DNA from 4 places in the Massilia sp. BGA-UO-ETr-WB1 genome. Region 2 is predicted to be linked to each of the others. Evidence: predicted binding sites of a transcription regulator. Region 2 holds the regulator's gene; each other region holds the start of a gene.
The links. Region 2 encodes sigma-54, which starts transcription at its own class of promoters, with help from an activator protein. Its sites were predicted from a motif close to TGGCANGNAANCTGCTTT; they were not measured.

Region 1 (5,081 bases), 220 kb from region 2:
AGCACCGCGCCGCAATCGACGCGCGCGTCGAGCGAACCGAACACCCGCCCCCATTCGCTGTCGTAGCGGCTGGCGATGAACGCCTCCGCGCTGGCCTGCGAAGCCGATTCGCGCATCAGCACCGCCTGCGCCGCCAGCATCAGCTTCTGCGTGTAGCGCCGCGCGCCCGCTTCCAGCTGTTCCGGCGGCTGGCGCAGCGCGTCGCGCAGGCCGGCGATCTCGGCATGCAGGCGCACCTCGTCGCCGGCGCGGCGCTGCAAATCGTCCAGCAGCACCTGCATGCTGTCCGGATGGCGCGCGATGGCGCGCAGCACGTCCAGGCACATCACATTGCCCGAGCCTTCCCAGATCGAATTGACGGGCGCTTCGCGGAACAGGCGCGCCATCGGCCCGTCCTCCACGTAGCCGTTGCCGCCAAAGACCTCCATCGCCTCGCCCGCCATCTCCACCGCGCGCTTGCAGATCCAGAACTTGGCGGCCGGCGTGACGATGCGCTTCCACGCCTGCGCCGCCTCGCCCTGCTGGCCGAACGCCTCCGCCAGCCGCATGGACACGCGCAGCGCCGCCTCGCTTTCCAGCGCCATGTCGGCCAGCACGGAGCGCATCAGCGGCTGCTCGATCAAGGTGCGGCCGAAGGCCTTGCGCTGGCGCGTGTGGTTCAGCGCCTGCACCAGCGCCTGGCGCATGAAGGCCGCGCTGGAGATGCTGTTGTGCAGCCGCGTGTTGGTGGCCATCTCGATGATGGTGGGGATGCCGCGCCCCTCCTCGCCCACCATCACGCCCCAGGCGCCGTGGAACTCCACCTCGCTGCTGGAATTGGAGCGGTTGCCCAGCTTGTCCTTCAGGCGCTGGATGTGGATGGGATTCTTGCTGCCGTCCGGGCGCCAGCGCGGCACGTAAAAGCAGGACAGGCCGGCATCGGTGCGCGCCAGCACCAGGTGCGCGTCGCACATGGGCGCCGAGAAGAACCACTTGTGGCCGACGATGCTGTACTCGCCGCCCCGTCCCCCCGCGCCGCCGGTATGCGTGGCGCGCGTGGTGTTGGAACGCACGTCGGTGCCGCCCTGCTTTTCCGTCATGCCCATGCCCACCATGATGGACTTCTTGGCGGCGGCGGGAATGTCGCGCGCGTCGTGCTCGTTGGAGAACAGCAGCGGCTGCAGCTGCGCGAACAGCGCCGGTTCCTGCTGCAGCACCGGGATGCAGGCGAAGGTCATGCTGGCCGGGCAGAAGGAACCGGCTTCGATCTGGTTGTGCATGTACTGGCTGGCGGCGTAGGCGGTCCACGCACCGGCGCGCCGCTCGGTGAAAGGCTGCGAGACCAGGCCGTGACGACGCGTGATGGCCAGGAACTCGTGCCAGCTGGGGTGGAACTCCACCACGTCGATGCGCTCGCCGGTGCGGCTGTGCGTGTGCAGCTCGGGCGGGTGGCGGTTGGCCAGCTCGCCCATGCGGATCACCGCCTCGCTGCCCAGCAGCGCACCCTGCCCGGCCAGCGCATCGGCGTGCCAGCCCGCGCCGCCGCGCCGCACCGCGTCCTGCAGCAGCGGGTCGGTCAGGTAGAGGTTGTAGTCTTTCAGTTCAGCAGCCTGGTTGCTGATCTCGTGGGTTTCCCATTGCATGTCAGTCTCCGTGGTCCGGTCGAATGATTCCGATCGAACTAGTATAGGATTAAAGTTTGTTCAGCATGTTCGGATTCCCCCCATGACAGATTCCAGCCGCGCGGTCCGCCAGAAGCCCCGCCGCAGGCCGCTCCAGGCGCGCTCCTGGGCCACTTCGCTGGCCGTGCAGGAAGCCTTTGTTCGGGTTTTGCTGGAACGCGGCTACGAGGGCGTGACCATCCGCGAGGTGGCGGCCGTGGCCGGCGTGGGCGTCGGCACCTTCTACGAGTACTTCCCCAACAAGGAGGCGCTGGCCGCCGTCTGCCTGCGCACGCGCATGAAGGCGGTGGTCACCGAGCTGGCCGAAACTGCGGAGCTTGCCAAGCCGGCCGGGCTGGTGGACGCCATGCTGGACCGCATGGTGCAGCGCTTTGCGGGCAGCGCGGCGGAATGGCAGGCGCTGCTGCACCTGGAGCGGCGCATCTCCACGCCGGAAGCCTACGCGCGCCTGTACCGGCTGGCCACCGATATGTGGGCCGCCGCGCTGGCCCGCGCCGTGCGGCCGGGGCCGGAGCAGGAGCAGGAGCCGGCTGCTGCGCTGGGGCAGGCCGCCTGGGTGGTCCATACCGCGTCCTACAGCCTGCTCACCCAGCGCATCATGGAAGACGGCCCGCGCACCGACGCGGCCGCGCTGCGGCGCCAGCTCGGCGTGCTGGTGCATGCCTACCTGGCGGCCGAGGGCTACGGCTAGCCGCTGCTGGTGGACGCCATGAAGAAAATGACGCTGACCGACGCCAGGAACATCCTCAGCGGCGGCGACGCAAGGATCCGCCCGGCACCGGCGGCAAGCTGATCGGCAAAGTGTTCGGCGCCTTGATATAACAGACTGCCACACCGGACTGTCGAGAAACTTTACAGTCCTGGTAACACTGCCCCCGCAAACCCTTGATTTCAGCGCGTTTGCGGAACAGGCATGAAACATGCTTAATATTTCTCATTTACAAATATTTCCTGGGATTAAGCATGAAACGCCTGTTCCTCGCGGCTCTGCTCGCTGCCTGCACCTCGCTGGCCCACGCCGACGTCATCTACGATAACGGCCTGGGGCAGGACTTCTCGCCGGCCAGCGGCTACTTTTCCACCGCGCTGCAGCAGCAGCGCCTGTACGACGATTTCAGCCTGGCCGGCACGCGCAACATCGACAGCGTGTTCTTCCAGATGGGCCTGACGGAAGATCCCTTCTTCGGCGCTTACACCTTTACCGTTTACAACGACGCCGGAAACGGCAGCATCGGCAGCGCCGTCTACACCCGCACGCTCAATATCGGCGACTACACGGCCATACCGAACACCATCGTCAGCTACCCCTTCACCACGTTCTACGACGTGAGCTTCAACACCAGCGGGCTGATGCTGGACGCCGGCAATTACCTGCTGAGCTTCTATGGGCTGGATCTGGAATTCCGTACCGCCAATACCGACGACCCGAACGGCAGCTTCCTGCACCAGCATGAAGACACCGGCACGGTGCTGGTGCGCGCCGGCGGCATCCCCTTCCGCCTGGACGGCAGCACGCCGGCCTCGACCATCCCTGAACCTTCCAGCCTGCTGCTGTCGGCCGCCGCGCTGGGCGCGCTGGCCCTCCACCGGCGCCGCCGCAAAGGCTAAGCCGCGGCCAGTAGCGGGCTCGCGCGTTCGAGCAGGAAATCGATGAACACGCGCACCCGCAACGGCATATGGCGCTGATTGCTGAAGATAGCAGTGATCTCTTCCGTATCGCCCGGGTTGTAGTCGGTCAGCAGCTCCACCAGCCGTCCGGCTTGCACGTCGGCCGCCACGTGGAACATGGCCAGGCGGCTGATGCCCAGGCCGTCCAACGTGAGCTGGCGCATGGTTTCGCCGTTGTTGGTGAGGATGCCGCCCTGTACCGGCAGGTGCACCGTCTGCCCGCCGATGCGAAATGGCCACTCGTCCAGCGAGCGCCTGAAATTGAAATTGAAGCAGCGGTGCCTGGCCAGCGCGCCGGGCTCCTGCGGCACGCCCCACTGCTCCAGGTAGCGCGGCGCGGCCACCACTGCGCGCCGGCTGCGGCCCAGCACGCGGGCGCGGAAGCTGGCGTCGGCCAGCGGCCCCATGCGGATGGCCACGTCCACCGCCTCGCGCTGCAGATCCGCCAGCGCGTCCGTCAGAGACAAGTCCAGTACCACGTCCGGGTAGCGCTGCGTGAACTCCGGCAGCAGCGGCAGGATCAGGTGCGTGCCGAAAGGCAGCGACACGTTCACCCGCAGCACGCCGCCCGGCGCCACCGCATCGCCCGCCACCCCCTGCTCCGCTTCTTCGATGTCGGCCAGGATGCGCACGCAGCTGTCGTAATAGCGCCGCCCTTCCGGCGTGACGGCCAAGTGCCGCGTGGAACGCTGGAACAGCAGCGCCCCAAGCCGCCCCTCGAGCCGCGTAATGAGCTTGCTGACCGCCGACGCGCTCAGCTGCAGCAGTTTGCCCGCCGCTGAAAAACTGCCCGTCTCGACCACCTTGGTGAATACCAGCATTTCGCCGCTACGGCTGTCCAAGCGCTGCCCCATATGTGAATTCAATTCCCAAATCATATTCCATTACAAGCAATTATCAAAGCAATCGCGCGCAACCATACTGGCTCCACCAATCAACCGAGGAGTGCTGTCATGGATTTGAATCTGCAAGGTAAAACCGCGCTGGTAAGCGCATCGACTTCCGGCATCGGCTACGCCATTGCCGCCCAACTGCTGGAGGACGGGGCCAGCGTTATCGTCAATGGCCGCAGCGCGGCCACGGTGGAGCGCGCGGTGGCCGCGCTTGGCGCGCGCTTCGGCGCCGGCCGCGTGCTGCCGCTGGTGGCCGACATGAGCGTGGCCGGCAGCGAACTGGCCGCCGCCGCCGCGTACCCGCAGGTGGACGTCCTGGTCAACAACATGGGCAGCTATGCGCTGAGCGATTTTTTCAGCACCACTGATGAAGCCTGGCAGGCCATGTTCGAAACCAATGTGTGGAGCGGCGTTCGGCTGGCGCGTACCTATATGAAGGGCATGCTGGAGCGCGGCCACGGGCGCGTGATCTTCATCTCCAGCGAAGTGGCGCTCACGCCGATGGCCGCCATGGCGCACTACAGCGCCAGCAAGGCCACCCAGCTGTCGGTCTCGCGCAGCCTGGCCGAGCTGACCAGGGGCACCGCCGTCACCGTCAACGCGGTGTTACCGGGGCCGACCGAGACGGAGAGCCTGAAGGGCTTTATCGAATCGGTCAATCCGGGGCTGGCGTATGCGGATGCCGAGCGCAAGTTCATGCAGGAGAATCGGCCGTCGTCGCTGATCTACCGCTTGGCCAAGCCGGCCGAGGTGGCCAACGTGGTGGCGTTCCTGGCCAGCGAACGCGCCGCCGTCATCAACGGCGCAGCCATCCGCGCCGAGGGCGGCACGGTGCAGACCATTGCCTGACACGCGCCGG
Region 2 (5,081 bases):
GCGATTTCGTGGCCAAGTGGCTGCCGTCGTTCAAGACCGACAACCGCAGCTACCTGACGGTGGCGGTGGGCTGCACCGGCGGCCAGCACCGCTCGGTGTACATGGCCGAACGCCTGGCGCGGCATTTCCACCCGACCGAGCAGGTGGTGCTGCGCCACCGCGAGCAGTCCTGACGTTTTAAAGGTGGCGCAGCGGATGCGCGTGCGCCGGCCACGGCGGCGCGAAGAACGCGGCCACCATCTCCGGCGTCACCTCCTCCAGCGCCGCTGGCGACCACTTGGGCGCGTTGTCCTTGTCGATCACCAGCGCGCGCACGCCTTCCAGCACTTCGCCATGTTCGAAATTGCGGCGCACCAGGTTGCGTTCCATGCGCAGGCAGTCCGCCACGTCCAGCGCGGCGCCGCGGTTCAGCAGCTCCAGGGTCACGCACATCATCAGCGGCGAGCGGCTTTGCATGGCCTTCAGCGCCGCCTGCGCGAACGCGCCTTCGTCCGCCGCCAGCGAGGCCATGATGGCCGCCACGCTGTCCGCCGCGAAGTGGCGCTCAATCGCGGCGCGCTCGGCCTCCAGCACGCCTTTGCCGGCCTGGAACGGCGCGGCGAAGGCTGCGATGGCGTCGCGCAGCCCGGCGCCCGGCGCCGCCTCCAGCAGGCCGCGCAGCGCGTCCCACGCATCGGCCGGCACGTAATGGTCCGCCAGGCCCACGTAGAGCGCATCCGCCGCGCCCACGGTCAGCCCGGTCAGGCCCAGGTAGCGCCCCAGGCTGCCCGGCGCGTGCGACAGGAAATGGCTGCCGCCCACGTCCGGGAACAAGCCGATGTTCACTTCCGGCATGGCCATTTTCGTGCGGTCCGTGACGATGCGCACGCCGCAGCCGGGGCCGCCCTGCGCGATGCCCATGCCGCCGCCCATCACCACGCCGTCCATTAATGCGATATACGGTTTAGGGTAATAGTGGATCAGGTGGTTGAGCGCGTACTCCTCGGTGAAGAAGTCCTCCAGCAGCGCGCTGCCGCCCTGCGGCGTGGCGTTGCCCACCTGGTGGAAGAAGCGGATGTCGCCGCCGGCGCACAGGGCTTTCTCGCTGCTGCTGCGTATCACCACGGCGGCCACGGCACTGTCGTCGCGCCAGGCCAGCAGCGCGGCCGTCAGGCTGCGCACCATGGCCAGGGAAAGGGAATTGAGCGCCTTGGGGCGGTCGAGGGTGATGAAGCCGGTGCCGTTGGCAACCTGGGTAAGGACGTGCTCGCTCATGCTGGATGTCTCTGGAATTGTTAGAGCACCATTTTAGCGCGGGCGCAAAAAAGGGCGCCAGATGCGCCCTTTGTTGGGAGTGCCGCTGACCTTTACGCGGTCGGGGCAGGTTCGTACGTGTCCGGCAGATGCTTGATGGCGTCGTGGCCATGCTCCTGCACTTTGGCTTTGTACTTCATGACTTGGCGGTCCAGTTTGTCGATCAGCGTATCGATGGCAGCATACAGGTCTTGCGACAGGCTTTCCACGTACACGGTCTTGCCGGACATGCGCAGATTGATTTCGGCCTTTTGCCTTTTGTCTTTCTCGGTGAGGTTATCTACAGTCAGGATGACAGCAATATCAATAACTTGATCGAAATGGCGCTTGACCCGTTCCAGCTTGTTCTGCACGTATTCACGGATGGCGGGGGTCACTTCGAGATGATGTCCACTGATGGTGAGATTCATACACACTCCTAAAGATAAGGGCTCATACGCTGTCGAATGTTATTGGAGCGCAGGGGAACCCAAGTAAAACTACAAAGCTTTACGCAGACTTACCGGAGGGATTTTCAGGGCTTCGCGATATTTGGCAACAGTCCGTCGCGCAATTACCATGCCCTGTTCACCCAGCATGTCCGCAATCTTACTGTCGGATAAAGGATTTTTCGGGTCTTCAGCTCCTGTCAATTGCACAATCAGCGCCCGTATCGCCGTCGAGGATGCTTCTCCTCCTGCTTCGGTGGCGACGTGACTGCCAAAGAAATATTTCAACTCAAACATCCCATGCGGAGTCAGCATGTATTTCTGAGTTGTTACGCGAGAAATAGTGCTCTCGTGTAGTCCCAGTGTATCAGCAATTTCACGCAACACAAGGGGTCTCATGGCGACCGCGCCATGGCTGAAAAAGTTCTTTTGTCTTTCTACTATCGCTTGCGCCACGCGCAGGATGGTGTCGAAACGCTGGCGCATATTCTTGATCAGCCACTTGGCTTCCTGCAGCTGCGCGCCCATCGCCGACTCGCCCTTGCCTTGCTTGAGCATGTTGGCGTACAGCGCGTTCACGCGCAGGCGCGGCATCACGTCGTTGTTCAAGGTGACCTGCCAGCCGTTGCGCGCCTTCTTCACGATCACGTCCGGCACCACGTAGTCGGACACGTCGGAGGCGAACTCGGCGCCCGGATGCGGATTGCACTGGCGGATCACCGCCTGCGCTTCGCGCAGGTCTTCATCGTCGCAGTCGAGGGCTTTTTTCAGCTTGTTGAATTCGCGCTGCGCGAACCAGGCCAGGTGCTTTTCCACGATGCAGATGGCCATGCGGCGCGTCACCAAAGGCACGCCGGGCATGCGCTTGATCTGCAGCGCCAGGCACTCGGAGGCGCTGCGCGCGCCCACGCCGATGGGGTCGAAACTTTGCAGCAGCGTGAGCGCCGTCCGCAGCTCTTCCAGCTCCACGTCCGCCTCTTCCGGCAGGCGCGCGTGGATCTCTTCCAGCGGCTCTTCCAGGTAGCCGTTCTCGTCCAGCGCGTCGATGATCAGTTCCATCAGCACGCGGTCGCGCGGCTGCTGCACGGTCACGCGCATCTGCTCCATCAGGTGCTCGCGCAGGGTGCAGTGGCTCGCTTCGAGCTGCGGGCGCGAGTCCTCGTCGTCCGGCGCCTTGCTGCGGCCGGCGTCGCTCCAGTCGGTGTCGGCCTCGGCGCCGCTGGCGCTGTCGCCGTCGCCGCCCGCGCCCTCGAAGGGATCGCCCTCGCCGGCCGGCGCGCTGTCCTGCGCCGGCGCGCCCACTTCGGCCGGCGACGCGTCCGCGCCGTTAGGCTGGGTCTGGTTGATGGCGCCGTCGCCCAGCAGGCGCAACGAGCGGTCCAGCGGGTCGTCCAGCCGCTCGAGCAAGGGGTTCTCGCCCAGCAGCTGTTCCAGTTCCTGGTGCAGCTCCAGCGTGGACAGCTGCAGCAATCGGATCGACTGCTGCAGTTGCGGCGTCAGCGCCAGGTGCTGAGAGGTGCGGAGTTGCAGTGACTGTTTCATGGGCTAATTCACGAATTACATGCGGAAGTGTTCGCCGAGGTAGACGCGCCGCACCGATTCGTCGGCGATGATGTCGTCCGGGCGGCCGGACGCCAGCACGCTGCCCTGGTTGATGATGTAGGCGCGGTCGCAGATGCCCAGCGTCTCGCGCACGTTGTGGTCGGTGATCAGCACGCCGATGCCGCGCTCCTTGAGGAAGCGCACGATGCGCTGGATCTCGATCACGGCGATCGGATCGACGCCGGCGAACGGCTCGTCCAGCAGCACGAAGCGCGGATTGGTGGCCAGCGCGCGTGCGATCTCCACCCGGCGGCGCTCGCCGCCCGACAGCGACAGCGCCTGGTTCTCGCGCAGCTTCTCGATCTGCAGGTCGGCCAGCAGGCGGTCCAGGCGCTCGTCGATCTCGGCCTTCTTCAAGGCCTTGCCGTTGACGCGCTGGATCTCCAGCACGGCGCGGATGTTGTCCTCCACCGTCAGCTTGCGGAACACCGACGCCTCCTGCGGCAGGTAGGACAGGCCCAGGGTGGCGCGCTGGTGGATCGGCATGCTCGACACGTCCACGCCGGCGATGTCGATGCTGCCCGCGTCCGACGGCACCAGGCCGACGATCATGTAGAAGGAGGTGGTCTTGCCGGCGCCGTTGGGGCCCAGCAGGCCCACCACTTCGCCGCATTCGACCTGCAGCGACACGTCATGCACCACCTGGCGTTTGCCGTAGGTTTTCTGCAGGCCGCGCACCACCAGGGTGCTGGTGCAGCCTGGCGCGGCTGGGTTGCCTGCGGTGCTTGGGGTTGCGTCGGCCATCGTTATTTCCCCGCCGCCGGTGGCTGCGCCGGTGCTGCAGGCTTGGGCGTGGACGGCTGGATCACCATGGTGCCGCGGCCGCCGCCGGGCTTGCCCTCGCCGCTGGCGGTGTTGCGCACGCTGAACTGCTCGCGCCGGCTGTCGTAGGAAATGAACTCGCCGGACACTTCGTCGCTCGGCTTGCTGCCTTCCAGGCGGCGCACCTTGGCGTGCACGAACAGCTTGACCAGCTCGTTCTTGCCGTCGTATTCAATGCGCTCGGCCTCGCCTTCCATCCACTGGTCGCCTTCGCCGTCGCGCTTCTGGCGGAAGGTGGTCGGCTTGCCGCCGGTGCTGGTCAGCGTCACGTACTGGTAGCCTTCCGGGTCCTTGGTGACCACCGCCTTGGCCGCCTTCATCAGCAGCGTGCCGCGCGTGAGCACCACGTTGCCGGTGAAGGTGCTGACCTGCTTGACGTCGTCGACGTCGGCGTTGTCGTAGTCGATCAGCGTGGGCTTGGTGGAGTCGGCCTTCTCGGCCTGCACCAGCCCGGCCGCGCACAGCAGCAGGGCCGAAATCAGGAGTTTTTTCATCATCTGTCCATTCACTTATTTGGTTTGCGCCGGCGGATACACGATCCGCCCGCGCCCCTGCAGTTCAACCTGGCGCGTGGCGTTGTTCGCCTTCATGCCGGAGCCGGTGGCGGTGGCGCCGCCCTGCACGATCTGCACCGGCTGGTCGGTTTCCATGCGGTCCTCGTCCGGGTAGACGGTGAGCGCCTGCGTCGTCATCCGCATCGCCTGGCTCTTGCCCTGCGCCGCGCGGTCTATCTTCACATTGCCCTGCAACTTCACGCGCGTGTTGTTCTCGTCCACGCGGGCGCGCTCCGCCGTGATGTCCATCGGCGGATGGGTGCTGCTCAAATTGCGCACCAGCGGCTTGTCGATCTCGGACGAGTCGTCGATCGGGCGGTGCACCAGCTTGTCGCCGGCCACGATGTAGCTCGGCTTGCCTTCCTTGGTCATGCGCACCACG
Region 3 (5,081 bases), on a different contig from region 2:
TGAACGGCGCCTTCGACCCGCGCGAAAAAACCATCAACCGCTTCAACGCCTGGTACGGCGAGCCGGAACTGAAGCAGGCCACCGTCTTCGCCAACGCCGGCTACTCGCTGGAAGGCGGCGCCAAGCTGTATGGCTGGACCAGCTACCAGAAACGCGAAGCGCGTTCGGCCGGCTTCTTCCGCCGCGCGCTGCAGGACCAGAACGTCATCTCGATCTACCCGGACGGCTTCCTGCCCATCATCGCGCCGGACGTGGACGACTACAGCGCCACCGGCGGCGTGACCTGGAGCGCCGGCGCGTGGGACATGGACGCCTCCATCGGCTACGGCAAGAACAAGATGCAGTACACCATCGAGAACACGCTGAACCGTTCCATCGGCCCGTCCAGCAAGACCCAGTTCGACGCGGGCGGCTTCTGGTACGACCAGCTGACGCTGAACCTGTCCGGCGTGCGCCAAGTCGAAGTCGGCCTGGCCTCGCCGCTGAACGTGGCGGTGGGCGCCGAAGCGCGCCGCGAAGGGTATAAACTGTTTGCCGGCGAAGCCGACTCCTGGCGCTACGGCGGCCAGGTGCTGGCCAACGGCACCCCGGCCGCACCGGGTGCGCAAGTCTTCCCCGGCTTCCGCCCGGCCGACGAATCGGACAACGCGCGCAAGGCCTACAGCGCCTACGTCGACCTGGAAGCCAACCTGACCAAGCAATTCCTCGGTTCGGTAGCCATCCGCGGCGAGCACTTCTCCGACTTCGGCAACAGCGTCTCGGGCAAGCTGGCTGGCCGCTACGACTTCGTGCCGGAGTTCGCGTTGCGCGGCTCGGTGCAGAACGGCTTCCGCGCGCCGTCGCCGCAGCAGCAGTTCTTCACGTCGACCTCCACCAACTTCATCAACGGCGTGCCGTTCGAGATCACCACCTTCAAGCCTAGCCACCCGGCCGCCATCGCGCTGGGCGCCAAGCCGCTGGACGCCGAGAAATCGGTCAACTTCTCGCTCGGCTCGGTGATGCGCTTCGGCGCCGTGAGCGTGACGGCGGACGCCTTCCACATCAAGATCAAGGACCGCATCGTGCTGTCCGAGAACCTGACGGCGGCCAACGTGCGCAACTTCCTGACCAGCCAGGGCTTCATCGGCGTGGGCGGCGGGCGCTTCTTCATCAACGGCGTGGATACCACCACCAAGGGCATCGACATCGTCACCAGCTGGCCGGTGCAGACCAACGGCTACGGCAAGCTCGACTTCACGGTGGCCGGCAACTACACCAAGACCGACGTGACCAAGGTGCCGGTGACGGCGCAGCTGGCCGCGCTGTCGCCGGCGCCGGTGCTGTTCGACCGCGTCAACGTGCTGACCTTCACCGACGGCACGCCGAAGACCAAGTTCATCGGCAGCAGCACCTGGTCCTACGGTCCGTTCGGCCTGACGGCGCGCGCCACGCGCTACGGCAAGATCCTGGCGCCCGGCACCACGGCCAACCTGGACTTCTGGATGAGCGCAAAAACGCTGGTCGACCTCGAAGGCCGCTACGCCTTCACCAAGAAGCTGTCGCTGGCGGTGGGCGCGGACAACCTGTTCGACCAGTATCCTGACGCCTACCCGGCCGCCCTCAACACGACCGGCAACGCCCCGTACTCGAACTACTCCCCGTTCGGCCGCTCCGGCCGCTACGTGTACGCCCGCCTGAACTACTCGTTGTAAAAAAGCAAAATGGGGTCAGGGTTAATTAATTTGTCTTGGACAGATTAATTAACCCTGACCCCATTTTTCGTTAGGGAAAGTTTTTGTGGTAGAGCAGTATCAGGCGCCGAGCCAGGGCAGGCCGGCTTTGCACCAGCCGCCGACCTGCTTGCGATGGCCTGCGGCGTCTTTGTCGCCTTCGAAACCTTCCAGGATGTCGTAGCACTGGCTGTAGCCGTGTTCCGTCGCCAGCTTGGCGGCGTGGCGCGAGCGCACGCCGGAGCGGCACAGGAACAGCAGCACCTGGTCTTTTTGGGCTACCGCTTCCAGCTGTTCCAGGAACTGCGGATTGGGCACGCCGCCCGGGTAGGTGCTCCACTGGACTGCACCATGCTGGGCCTCGGCGATGGCCACCCGGCCCACCCAGTCGCGCTCGGCATTGGTGCGCACGTCGATCAGTTTGACCCCGCTGTCCGCACTCAGCAGCGCGTACGCTTCGGCCGGCGTGACGGCGCCGGCGTAGGGCAGGGCGGCGTCGCGGCTGCGCGCCCGGGCGAGGATGTCGGCAATAGTGATCATGGCGATTTTTCCCACTTCAGCTGTCAATATTGCGTTTATTATAGTGCCCGATCGTCCATGGAAGTTTTTTGCACCAAGCCGATGCATTTTTTCGTTTCATCAATATTTCGCACCGAAATTGTGCGTAATTCGGCAAATGCACCATTGCGGTGCACATTTGATTATGCGCAAAAGTAGTGCAAGAGGGGAAATCTTCTGGCACGCTTCCTGCTTAATGGATTGACGAGTTTCAAGCTGCACGCAACAGCGTGGGCTGCCCCACTTTTTCACTAGGAGAGACGCATGGCACTGACCGCCGCAGAAGTATTGAAAATGGTACAAGAGAACGAAGTGAAATTCGTTGATTTCCGCTTTGCCGACACCCGCGGCAAAGAACAGCACGTCACCGTGCCTGTATCGCACTTCGATATCGACAAGTTCGAATCCGGTCACGCCTTCGATGGCTCCTCGATCGCCGGCTGGAAGGGCATCGAAGCATCCGATATGATCCTGCTGCCTGACCCAGCAACCGCGAACATCGACCCGTTCATGGAAGAGACCACCCTGTTCATGCAGTGCGACGTGATCGAACCGTCGGACGGCAAGGGCTACGACCGCGATCCGCGCTCCATCGCCAAGCGCGCCGAAGCCTACCTGAAATCGTCCGGCCTGGGCGACACCGCCTACTTCGGTCCTGAGCCGGAGTTCTTCATCTTCGATTCCGTCAAATGGAAAATCGACATGTCGGGCGCCAAGGTGCAGATCGACTCCGACGAAGCTTCCTGGTCGACCGACAAGGACATCGAAGGCGGCAACAGCGGCCACCGTCCTACCGTCAAGGGCGGCTACTTCCCTGTGCCACCAGTCGATTCCTTCCAGGACATGCGTTCGGAAATGTGCCTGATCCTGGAATCGCTGGGCATCCCAGTTGAAGTGCACCACCACGAAGTGGCCGGCGCCGGCCAGAACGAAATCGGCACCAAGTTCTCGACCCTGGTCGAGCGCGCCGACTGGACCCAGAACCTGAAATACGTGGTCTGGAACGTGGCCCACAGCTATGGCAAGACCGCTACCTTCATGCCGAAACCTATCGTTGGCGACAACGGTTCGGGCATGCACGTGCACCAGTCGATCTGGAAAGACGGCAAGAACCTGTTCGCCGGCGACGGCTATGCCGGCCTGTCCGACTTCGCGCTGTACTACATCGGCGGCATCATCAAGCACGCCAAGGCGCTGAACGCGATCACCAACCCAGGCACCAACTCGTACAAGCGCCTGGTGCCAGGCTACGAGGCTCCAGTGAAACTGGCGTACTCGGCCCGCAACCGTTCGGCTTCGATCCGTATTCCGCACGTGGCCAATCCGAAGGGCCGCCGCATCGAAACCCGCTTCCCGGACCCGCTGGCGAACCCATACCTGTGCTTCGCCGCACTGATGATGGCCGGCCTGGACGGCGTGCAGAACAAGATCCATCCGGGCGAAGCCGCATCGAAAGATCTGTACCATCTGCCGCCGGAAGAAGACGCGCTGATCCCGACCGTTTGCGCTTCGCTGGAAGAAGCCCTGGATCACCTGAACAAGGACCGCGAGTTCCTGACCCGCGGCGGCGTGTTCACCGATTCGATGATCGATGCCTACATCGAACTGAAGATGACCGAAGTGACCCGCATGCGCATGACCACGCACCCGGTCGAATTCGACATGTACTACTCGCTGTAATCGGCGACGCCAGCGCCGGCCTTGTGCCGGCCTGCAACCAGACGCGAGGACGGCAGCTGCTCTCCTCGCGTTTTTTTTACCGGATGTTGTATAGTCGGGGCATGACTATCTGGAATTTCGCACCTTTCGTTTTGTTGTTCGCCACGGGCCTGGCTTCGGCCCAGGGACAGATTTTCCTGTGCGTGGACGCCAGCGGCCACAAGGAGCTGACCGACACCCGCAAGCACGCCTCCTGCAAGCCGCTGGATATCCCGGGCGCGATCCCGGCGCCGGCCCGCCGCGCGGAGAACGCCAGGCCGAGGGCGCCGTCGCCCAGCCCGGCCGCCACGCCGGGCGACTTCCCGCGCGTCGACAGCAGCGAGCAGAAGGCGCGCGACGCCGACCGCCGCGCGATCCTGATGGAGGAGCTGAACGGCGAGCAGGCCAAGCTGAATGAACTGCGCAAGGAGTTCAACAACGGCGAGCCGGAGCGGCGCGGGGACGAGCGCAATTATGCGAAATACCAGGAGCGCGTGGCCAGCCTGAAGGACAGCATCAGCCGGTCCGAAAAGAACGTGGAAGCGCTCAAGCGCGAGATCCAGAATATCCGCTGATGCCCGGCTGACATTCGCGCCGCCGTTTCCGCACCCACCCCAAGGGGAGGCACCATGAGCATCGTCACCAATATCGCCCGCGCGGCGGCCGCCATGGCGCGCCCGCAATCGCTGGCCGGGCTGGAGCTGCTGGCCTCGGCCGTGATCCTGCTGGACGCGGACGGCCTGATCACCTACGTCAACGCCGCCGCCGAGAACCTGCTGGAAAGCTCGGTGAAGGCGCTGTCGCGCCAGAAGTTCGCCACGCTGTTCACCAATCCCGACGAGCTGGTGAACATCATCGCGCAGGCGCGCGAGCACAAGTTTTCCGACCTGCGCCAGGACCTGACGCTGGAGCGCGCCGGCAAGGAGCCGCTGCAGGTGCACAGCATCGTGTCCGCGCTGGACGAGCCGCACGGCGCCATCCTGATCGAGCTGCGCGAGAACGTGCAGCAGCTCAAGCTGGACCGCGAGGAGCGCATCCTGGACCAGAGCCAGGTCAACAAGGAGCTGATCCGCAACCTGGCGCACGAGATCAAGAACCCGCTGGGCGGCATCCGCG
Region 4 (5,081 bases), on a different contig from region 2:
CCTCGACCCAGGCGTCCACCCAGGCGTGGCTGGCGGCGTGGCTGGTGCCGCCCGGGTCGATATAGCCGGACACGTAGCGCGCCGGAATGCCCTGCGCATGGCAGCAGGCCAGGAAGATGTGGGCGTGGTCCTGGCACACGCCGATGCCCAGCTGCAGCGCCGCGCTGGCGGTGGTGGTCACTTCGGTCGCACCGCTTTGATACTTCACCGCACCAAAGATGTGCTCCGCCAGCCGCATCAGGTGCCGGGTCTGCGCGGTGCGGTCCGGCAGGCAGGCGGCGCCCAGCTCCAGGATGCCGGGCGTGGCCTGCGTGAGCCGGGTCGGCACCGTGTAGATCAGCGGCGACAGCGTGTCGCCGTTGGCGATGCGGCCCTGGTCCGGCGTGGTGGTCTCCACCAGCCCGTGGGCGACGATGGCCAGCCCCGTGTGCGGCGAATTGATCGTCAGCATGTGCGACAGGTTGCCGTAGGCGTCCGTGTAGCCGTGGATCTGGCCCACCGTGTTCAAATGCCAGTTCAGCACGTGCTGGTGTGCTTCGGCGCGCGGCGTCAGGTGCAGCTGCTGGATCGAGTAGGCCTGCGGCGCGGTGTAGCTGTAACTGGTTTCATGGCGAATGGATAGTTGCATGTCGATTTCCTCAGTGCCTTTCTAGGCCGCCAGCGGCACCAGGAAATCGCGGCTGATGCGATTGCCCAGTTCGTAAATGCGCTGAAGGAATTCGGTCAGCGTGTCGTGCAGCCCGGCTTGCAGGATGTCGTCGATGCGGCCGAACTGCAGTTCGGCATGCAGCTTGCCGGCCAGCCGTTCGGTGTCCCTGGACAGGTCGTTGTGCACCTGGTGCAGGTTCTGCACCACTTCGTCCATGCAGGCCAGCAGCGAGCGCGGCATGTCGGCGCGCAGCATCAGCAGCTCCGCCACGCGGGCCGGGGTGATGATGTCGCGGTAGACCTTGCGGTAGATCTCGAAGCCGGACACGGAGCGCAGCAGCGCGGCCCAGTAGTAGAAGTCGCCGTCCTCCGCGTCGCGCGCGCCGTGGAATTTCACGTCCAGGATGCGCGCCGTGTTGTCGGCCCGTTCCAGGAAGGTGCCGAGGCGGATGAAGTGCACCGCGTCGTCGCGCAGCATGGTGCCCAGCGTGACCCCGCGCGACAGGTGGGAACGGTATTTCACCCACTCGAAGAACTGGCTGGGATCGTGCTCCAGCACGCCGCTGTTCAGGCGCTTCTGCAAGTCCAGCCAGGTCTGGTTCTGGATCTCCCACACTTCGGTGGTGAGCGTGCCGCGCACGGCGCGGGCGTTCTCGCGCGCTTCCTTCAGGCAGGCTGCGATCGACGAGGGGTTGGACGGGTCGCGCACCATGAAGTCGATCACGGAGCGGCCGTCCACCGTGCTGTACTTGCGGTCGTAGGCCTGCTGCAGCTCGGAAATGCCGAGCATGGCGCTCCAGCCCCGGGCGGCGTCCTGCTCGGACTGCGGCAGCATGGAGGTCTGCACGTTCACGTCCAGCATGCGGGCGGTGTTCTCGGCGCGCTCGGTGTAGCGCGCCATCCAGAACAGGTGGTCGGCGGTGCGGCTCAGCATGGGAGGTCCTTTTCCAGTATCCAGGTGTCTTTGGTGCCGCCGCCCTGCGAGGAGTTCACCACCAGCGAACCTTCCTGCAGGGCCACGCGGGTCAGGCCGCCGGGCACCATGGAGATGGTTTTCCCGGACAGCACGAACGGCCGCAAGTCGATATGGCGCGGCGCCACGCCGCTTTCCACGAAAGTGGGGCAGTTGGACAGGGCCAGCGTGGGCTGGGCGATGTAGCCGTCCGGCTTGGCGATCAGGCGGCGCCGGAAGTCCTCGATCTGCTCGCGGGTGGAGGCCGGGCCGACCAGCATGCCGTAGCCGCCCGCGCCGTGCACTTCCTTCACCACCAGGTCGGACAGGTGGGCCAGCGTGTACTGCAGGTCCTCCTTTTTCCGGCACTGGTAGGTGGGCACGTTGTTCAGCACCGGCTCTTCGGACAGGTAGAAGCGGATCATGTCCGGCACGTAGGGGTAGATCGACTTGTCGTCCGCCACGCCGGTGCCGATGGCGTTGGCCAGCGTGACGCGCCCGGCGCGGTACACCGACAGCAGGCCGGGCACGCCCAGCGAGGAATCGGGCCGGAAGGCCAGCGGGTCGAGGAAATCGTCGTCCAGGCGGCGGTAGATCACGTCCACCCGCCTGGGGCCGTGCGTGGTGCGCATGTAGACGGAATTGTCGGCCACGAACAGGTCCTTGCCCTCCACCAGCTCCACGCCCATCTGCTGCGCCAGGAAGGCGTGCTCGAAGTAGGCCGAGTTGTACATGCCGGGCGTCATCACGACGATGGTGGGGTCGTCCACGCCCATCGGCGCCACCGAGCGCAGGTTGTCCAGCAGCAGGTCGGGGTAGTGGTCCACCGGCGCGATCTTGTTGCGGGCGAACAGTTCGGGGAATAGCCGCATCATCATCTTGCGGTCTTCCAGCATGTAGGAGACGCCGGACGGCACCCGCAGGTTATCCTCCAGCACGTAGAACTCGCCCTGGCCGGCGCGCACGATGTCCACCCCGGCGATGTGGGCGTAGATGTCGGACGCCACCGCGATGCCCTGCATCTCCGGCCGGTACTGGGCGTTGCGGTAGATCTGCTCGGCGGGGATGATGCCGGCCTTGATGATGTTCTGGTTGTGGTAAATGTCGTGGATGAACATGTTCAGCGCTTTCACGCGCTGCACCAGTCCGGTTTGCAGCTGGCGCCATTCGCCGGCCGGGATAATGCGAGGCACGATGTCGAACGGGATCAGCCGTTCGGTGCCGGCATCGTCGCCGTAGACGGCGAAGGTGATGCCGACGCGGCGGAACATCAAGTCCGCTTCGGCGCGCTTGCGTTCGATGGTTTCCGGCGGCTGCTGGGCCAGCCAGCGGCAGAATTCGCGGTAGTGTTCCCGCACTTCCGATCCGCCGTCTGCATGCATTTCGTTGAAGAAGGTAGGCATCTGCTCGTTCCGTGGCTGCGATACTCATGCTGTATCAAGAAGCATGCCAGCTTTGCAAGGAGCGGATGCACCGGGTTGGTGCAGGCGGCCCGGACCGCCGGCGCGCCCGGCGCCTAGCGTTTCAAGCAGGCGGCGAAGTCTTCCACGGCGCCGTAGGCGGGCTGTGCAGGGCGGGGCGCGCCGCACAGGTCGGCGCCCGGCGGCGGGGCGGAGGACGGGCCGCTGCGGCGCGGGGCGGCGCCGGCCCATGCCAGGTCCAGTCCCAGCGCGTCGCGGAACAGGGCGCGCTGCGGGTGCGAACCCAGGTACAGCCGGTTCAGGCTGGTGTCCAGGTTGTCGCCCGCGTGCAGGATGCCGCCACGGTCGGCCCGCAGGCGGCCGTCGACGATATTGCCGTCCACCAGCGCGCTGCTTTCCGGGTAGCGCACCACGATCCCGGCCGTATCGATCAGCGTATTGTGCAGCACCTTGCTGGTGGCGGCGCGGTTCAGGTAGATGCCTTCATCCGAGCACGACGCGATCAGGTTGGACTGGATGGTGCCGCCGTCCTGCTCGGTGATGCAGCGCTGGTCGCGGCAATAGGGCACGGCCGTGCCGCCGCCGCCCAGCGACAGGCCGACGCGCTGGCCGCCGTAGCCGCGCAGCTTGTGCTCGCACAGCACCACGTTGCGCTCGAACAGGTTGGCCGAGCCCGCGCCCTTGGCGTAGGCGCCGTAGCTGACGCCGTCGCCGCCCATCTTGATGAAGTCGGAGATCAGGTTGCCGCGTATGGTCCAGTTGCTGCCCGCCACCAGGTCGATCGGCGTGACGGGCTGGCCGGTCTGGCGCACCGTGCTGTTGGTCAGCGTATTGCCTTCGATCAGGCCGTGGTCCGGCGCGCTGCCGCCCTGGGCGTTGATCTTGAAGTGGGCGTTAAAATCGCTGATGGTGTTGTTGCGCGCCACAAAGCCGCTGGCGCGGCCGGCAACGTGGAAGGCGTGCTCGCAGGCGGCGGGGTCGGTGCAGGCGCCGCGGATGGCCAGGTTCTCGAAGGTCCAGTACGGGCCGCTGACCAGGAAGCCTTCGCTCAGCCTGGATTCGATGGTCACCGTGCCGGGCCGCTCGGCGCGCACGGTGATGGGACGCTCCTTGCTGCCCGCCGCGCCAGCTGCGATAAAGGGCACGCCGCTGAAGCTGTAGGTGCCGGGCTGCAGCGTAATCACGTCGCCGGCGCGCGCGCTGGCCATCGCCTGCACCAGCGCGCCCGGGGTGGACACCGACACCGGGTTGCCTGCGGCGGCCGGCCGGCCGTTGGGCTGCGCGCCGGCGTTCCAGGCGGGCAGGGCCGGTGCGCTGGCGCCGCCGCCGTCCAGCGCTGCCAGCGTGGCGGCCAGCTTGCGGCCCACGCCTTCGACCATCTGGTTGTGGCCTTCGGCGCGCCGTTCCACATAGGGGCCAACCTGGCGCGGCGCCATGCCGACCTGGTTGACGGCGTAGAACGCTGCGGCTGCTCCGCCTGCCAGGCCCAGCAGGGCGATGATGGCGAGCGGCAGCAGCTTGCCGGAGGACTTGCGGGGCGGTTTGGTCTTGGTGCGGGACATGGGTTTCCGTTGCGAGGTTGAGGTGCAGCTTGTTCTGAACTTATTCTTTGAGGCGGTACCAGGCCAGGCCTATCCATTCATAGGCAGCGTAGTAGGACGACGCCAGCGCGTCCGCGCTGGGCAGGAAGGACGACGCCGACAGCGGCCCCCAGGCGCGGAACACGGTGGGCGCGGCCACCACCTGCAGGCCGGCCCGCTCGAACGCGCGCCGGGCGCGCGGCATGTGCATGGCGTCGGTAACCAGCAGCACGGTTTGCACGCCGGCAGGCTTGAGGAGGCGGGCCGAGAACGCGGCGTTCTCGGCCGTGGTGGCGGACTCGGCCTCCACCCAGCGCACCTCGGTTCGGAAGTCGTCGCGCAGCGCCTGCGCCATGGCCACGGCCTTGGCCGGAATCTTGCGCGCCGGGTTGGCATTGCCGCCGCTGACCAGCAGGGGCAGGGAGGTGCGGTGCTGCAGGCGGGCGCCGTAGCGCAGGCGCGCCAGCGCGATACTGTCCG

Region 1: AC56DV_RS17895 (PEP-CTERM sorting domain-containing protein) is a predicted target of sigma-54. The motif match lies at 2,571-2,588, and genes of this name have one in related genera.
Region 3: glnA (type I glutamate--ammonia ligase) is a predicted target of sigma-54. The motif match lies at 2,446-2,463, and genes of this name have one in related genera.
Region 4: AC56DV_RS30670 (circularly permuted type 2 ATP-grasp protein) is a predicted target of sigma-54. The motif match lies at 3,035-3,052, and genes of this name have one in related genera.

Annotation. Positions count from the first base shown of each region.
Region 1 is NZ_JCAQOT010000024.1:1,056,146-1,061,226, reverse strand. Features, by position in the region: gene AC56DV_RS17905 (isovaleryl-CoA dehydrogenase) at 1-1,622, opposite strand, end outside; gene AC56DV_RS17900 (TetR/AcrR family transcriptional regulator) at 1,705-2,352, shown strand; gene AC56DV_RS17895 (PEP-CTERM sorting domain-containing protein) at 2,625-3,269, shown strand; gene AC56DV_RS17890 (LysR substrate-binding domain-containing protein) at 3,266-4,171, opposite strand; gene AC56DV_RS17885 (SDR family NAD(P)-dependent oxidoreductase) at 4,283-5,071, shown strand.
Region 2 is NZ_JCAQOT010000024.1:839,332-844,412, reverse strand. Features, by position in the region: gene rapZ (RNase adapter RapZ) at 1-173, shown strand, start outside; gene AC56DV_RS16985 (enoyl-CoA hydratase/isomerase family protein) at 178-1,254, opposite strand; gene hpf (ribosome hibernation-promoting factor, HPF/YfiA family) at 1,347-1,703, opposite strand; gene AC56DV_RS16975 (RNA polymerase factor sigma-54) at 1,773-3,263, opposite strand; gene lptB (LPS export ABC transporter ATP-binding protein) at 3,279-4,067, opposite strand; gene lptA (lipopolysaccharide transport periplasmic protein LptA) at 4,070-4,642, opposite strand; gene lptC (LPS export ABC transporter periplasmic protein LptC) at 4,655-5,081, opposite strand, start outside.
Region 3 is NZ_JCAQOT010000026.1:525,352-530,432, reverse strand. Features, by position in the region: gene AC56DV_RS24725 (TonB-dependent receptor plug domain-containing protein) at 1-1,691, shown strand, start outside; gene AC56DV_RS24720 (rhodanese-like domain-containing protein) at 1,791-2,249, opposite strand; gene glnA (type I glutamate--ammonia ligase) at 2,532-3,947, shown strand; gene AC56DV_RS24710 (DUF4124 domain-containing protein) at 4,049-4,540, shown strand; gene glnL (nitrogen regulation protein NR(II)) at 4,595-5,081, shown strand, end outside.
Region 4 is NZ_JCAQOT010000027.1:871,836-876,916, forward strand. Features, by position in the region: gene AC56DV_RS30660 (transglutaminase family protein) at 1-628, opposite strand, end outside; gene AC56DV_RS30665 (alpha-E domain-containing protein) at 650-1,582, opposite strand; gene AC56DV_RS30670 (circularly permuted type 2 ATP-grasp protein) at 1,576-3,003, opposite strand; gene AC56DV_RS30675 (right-handed parallel beta-helix repeat-containing protein) at 3,117-4,583, opposite strand; gene AC56DV_RS30680 (YdcF family protein) at 4,624-5,081, opposite strand, start outside.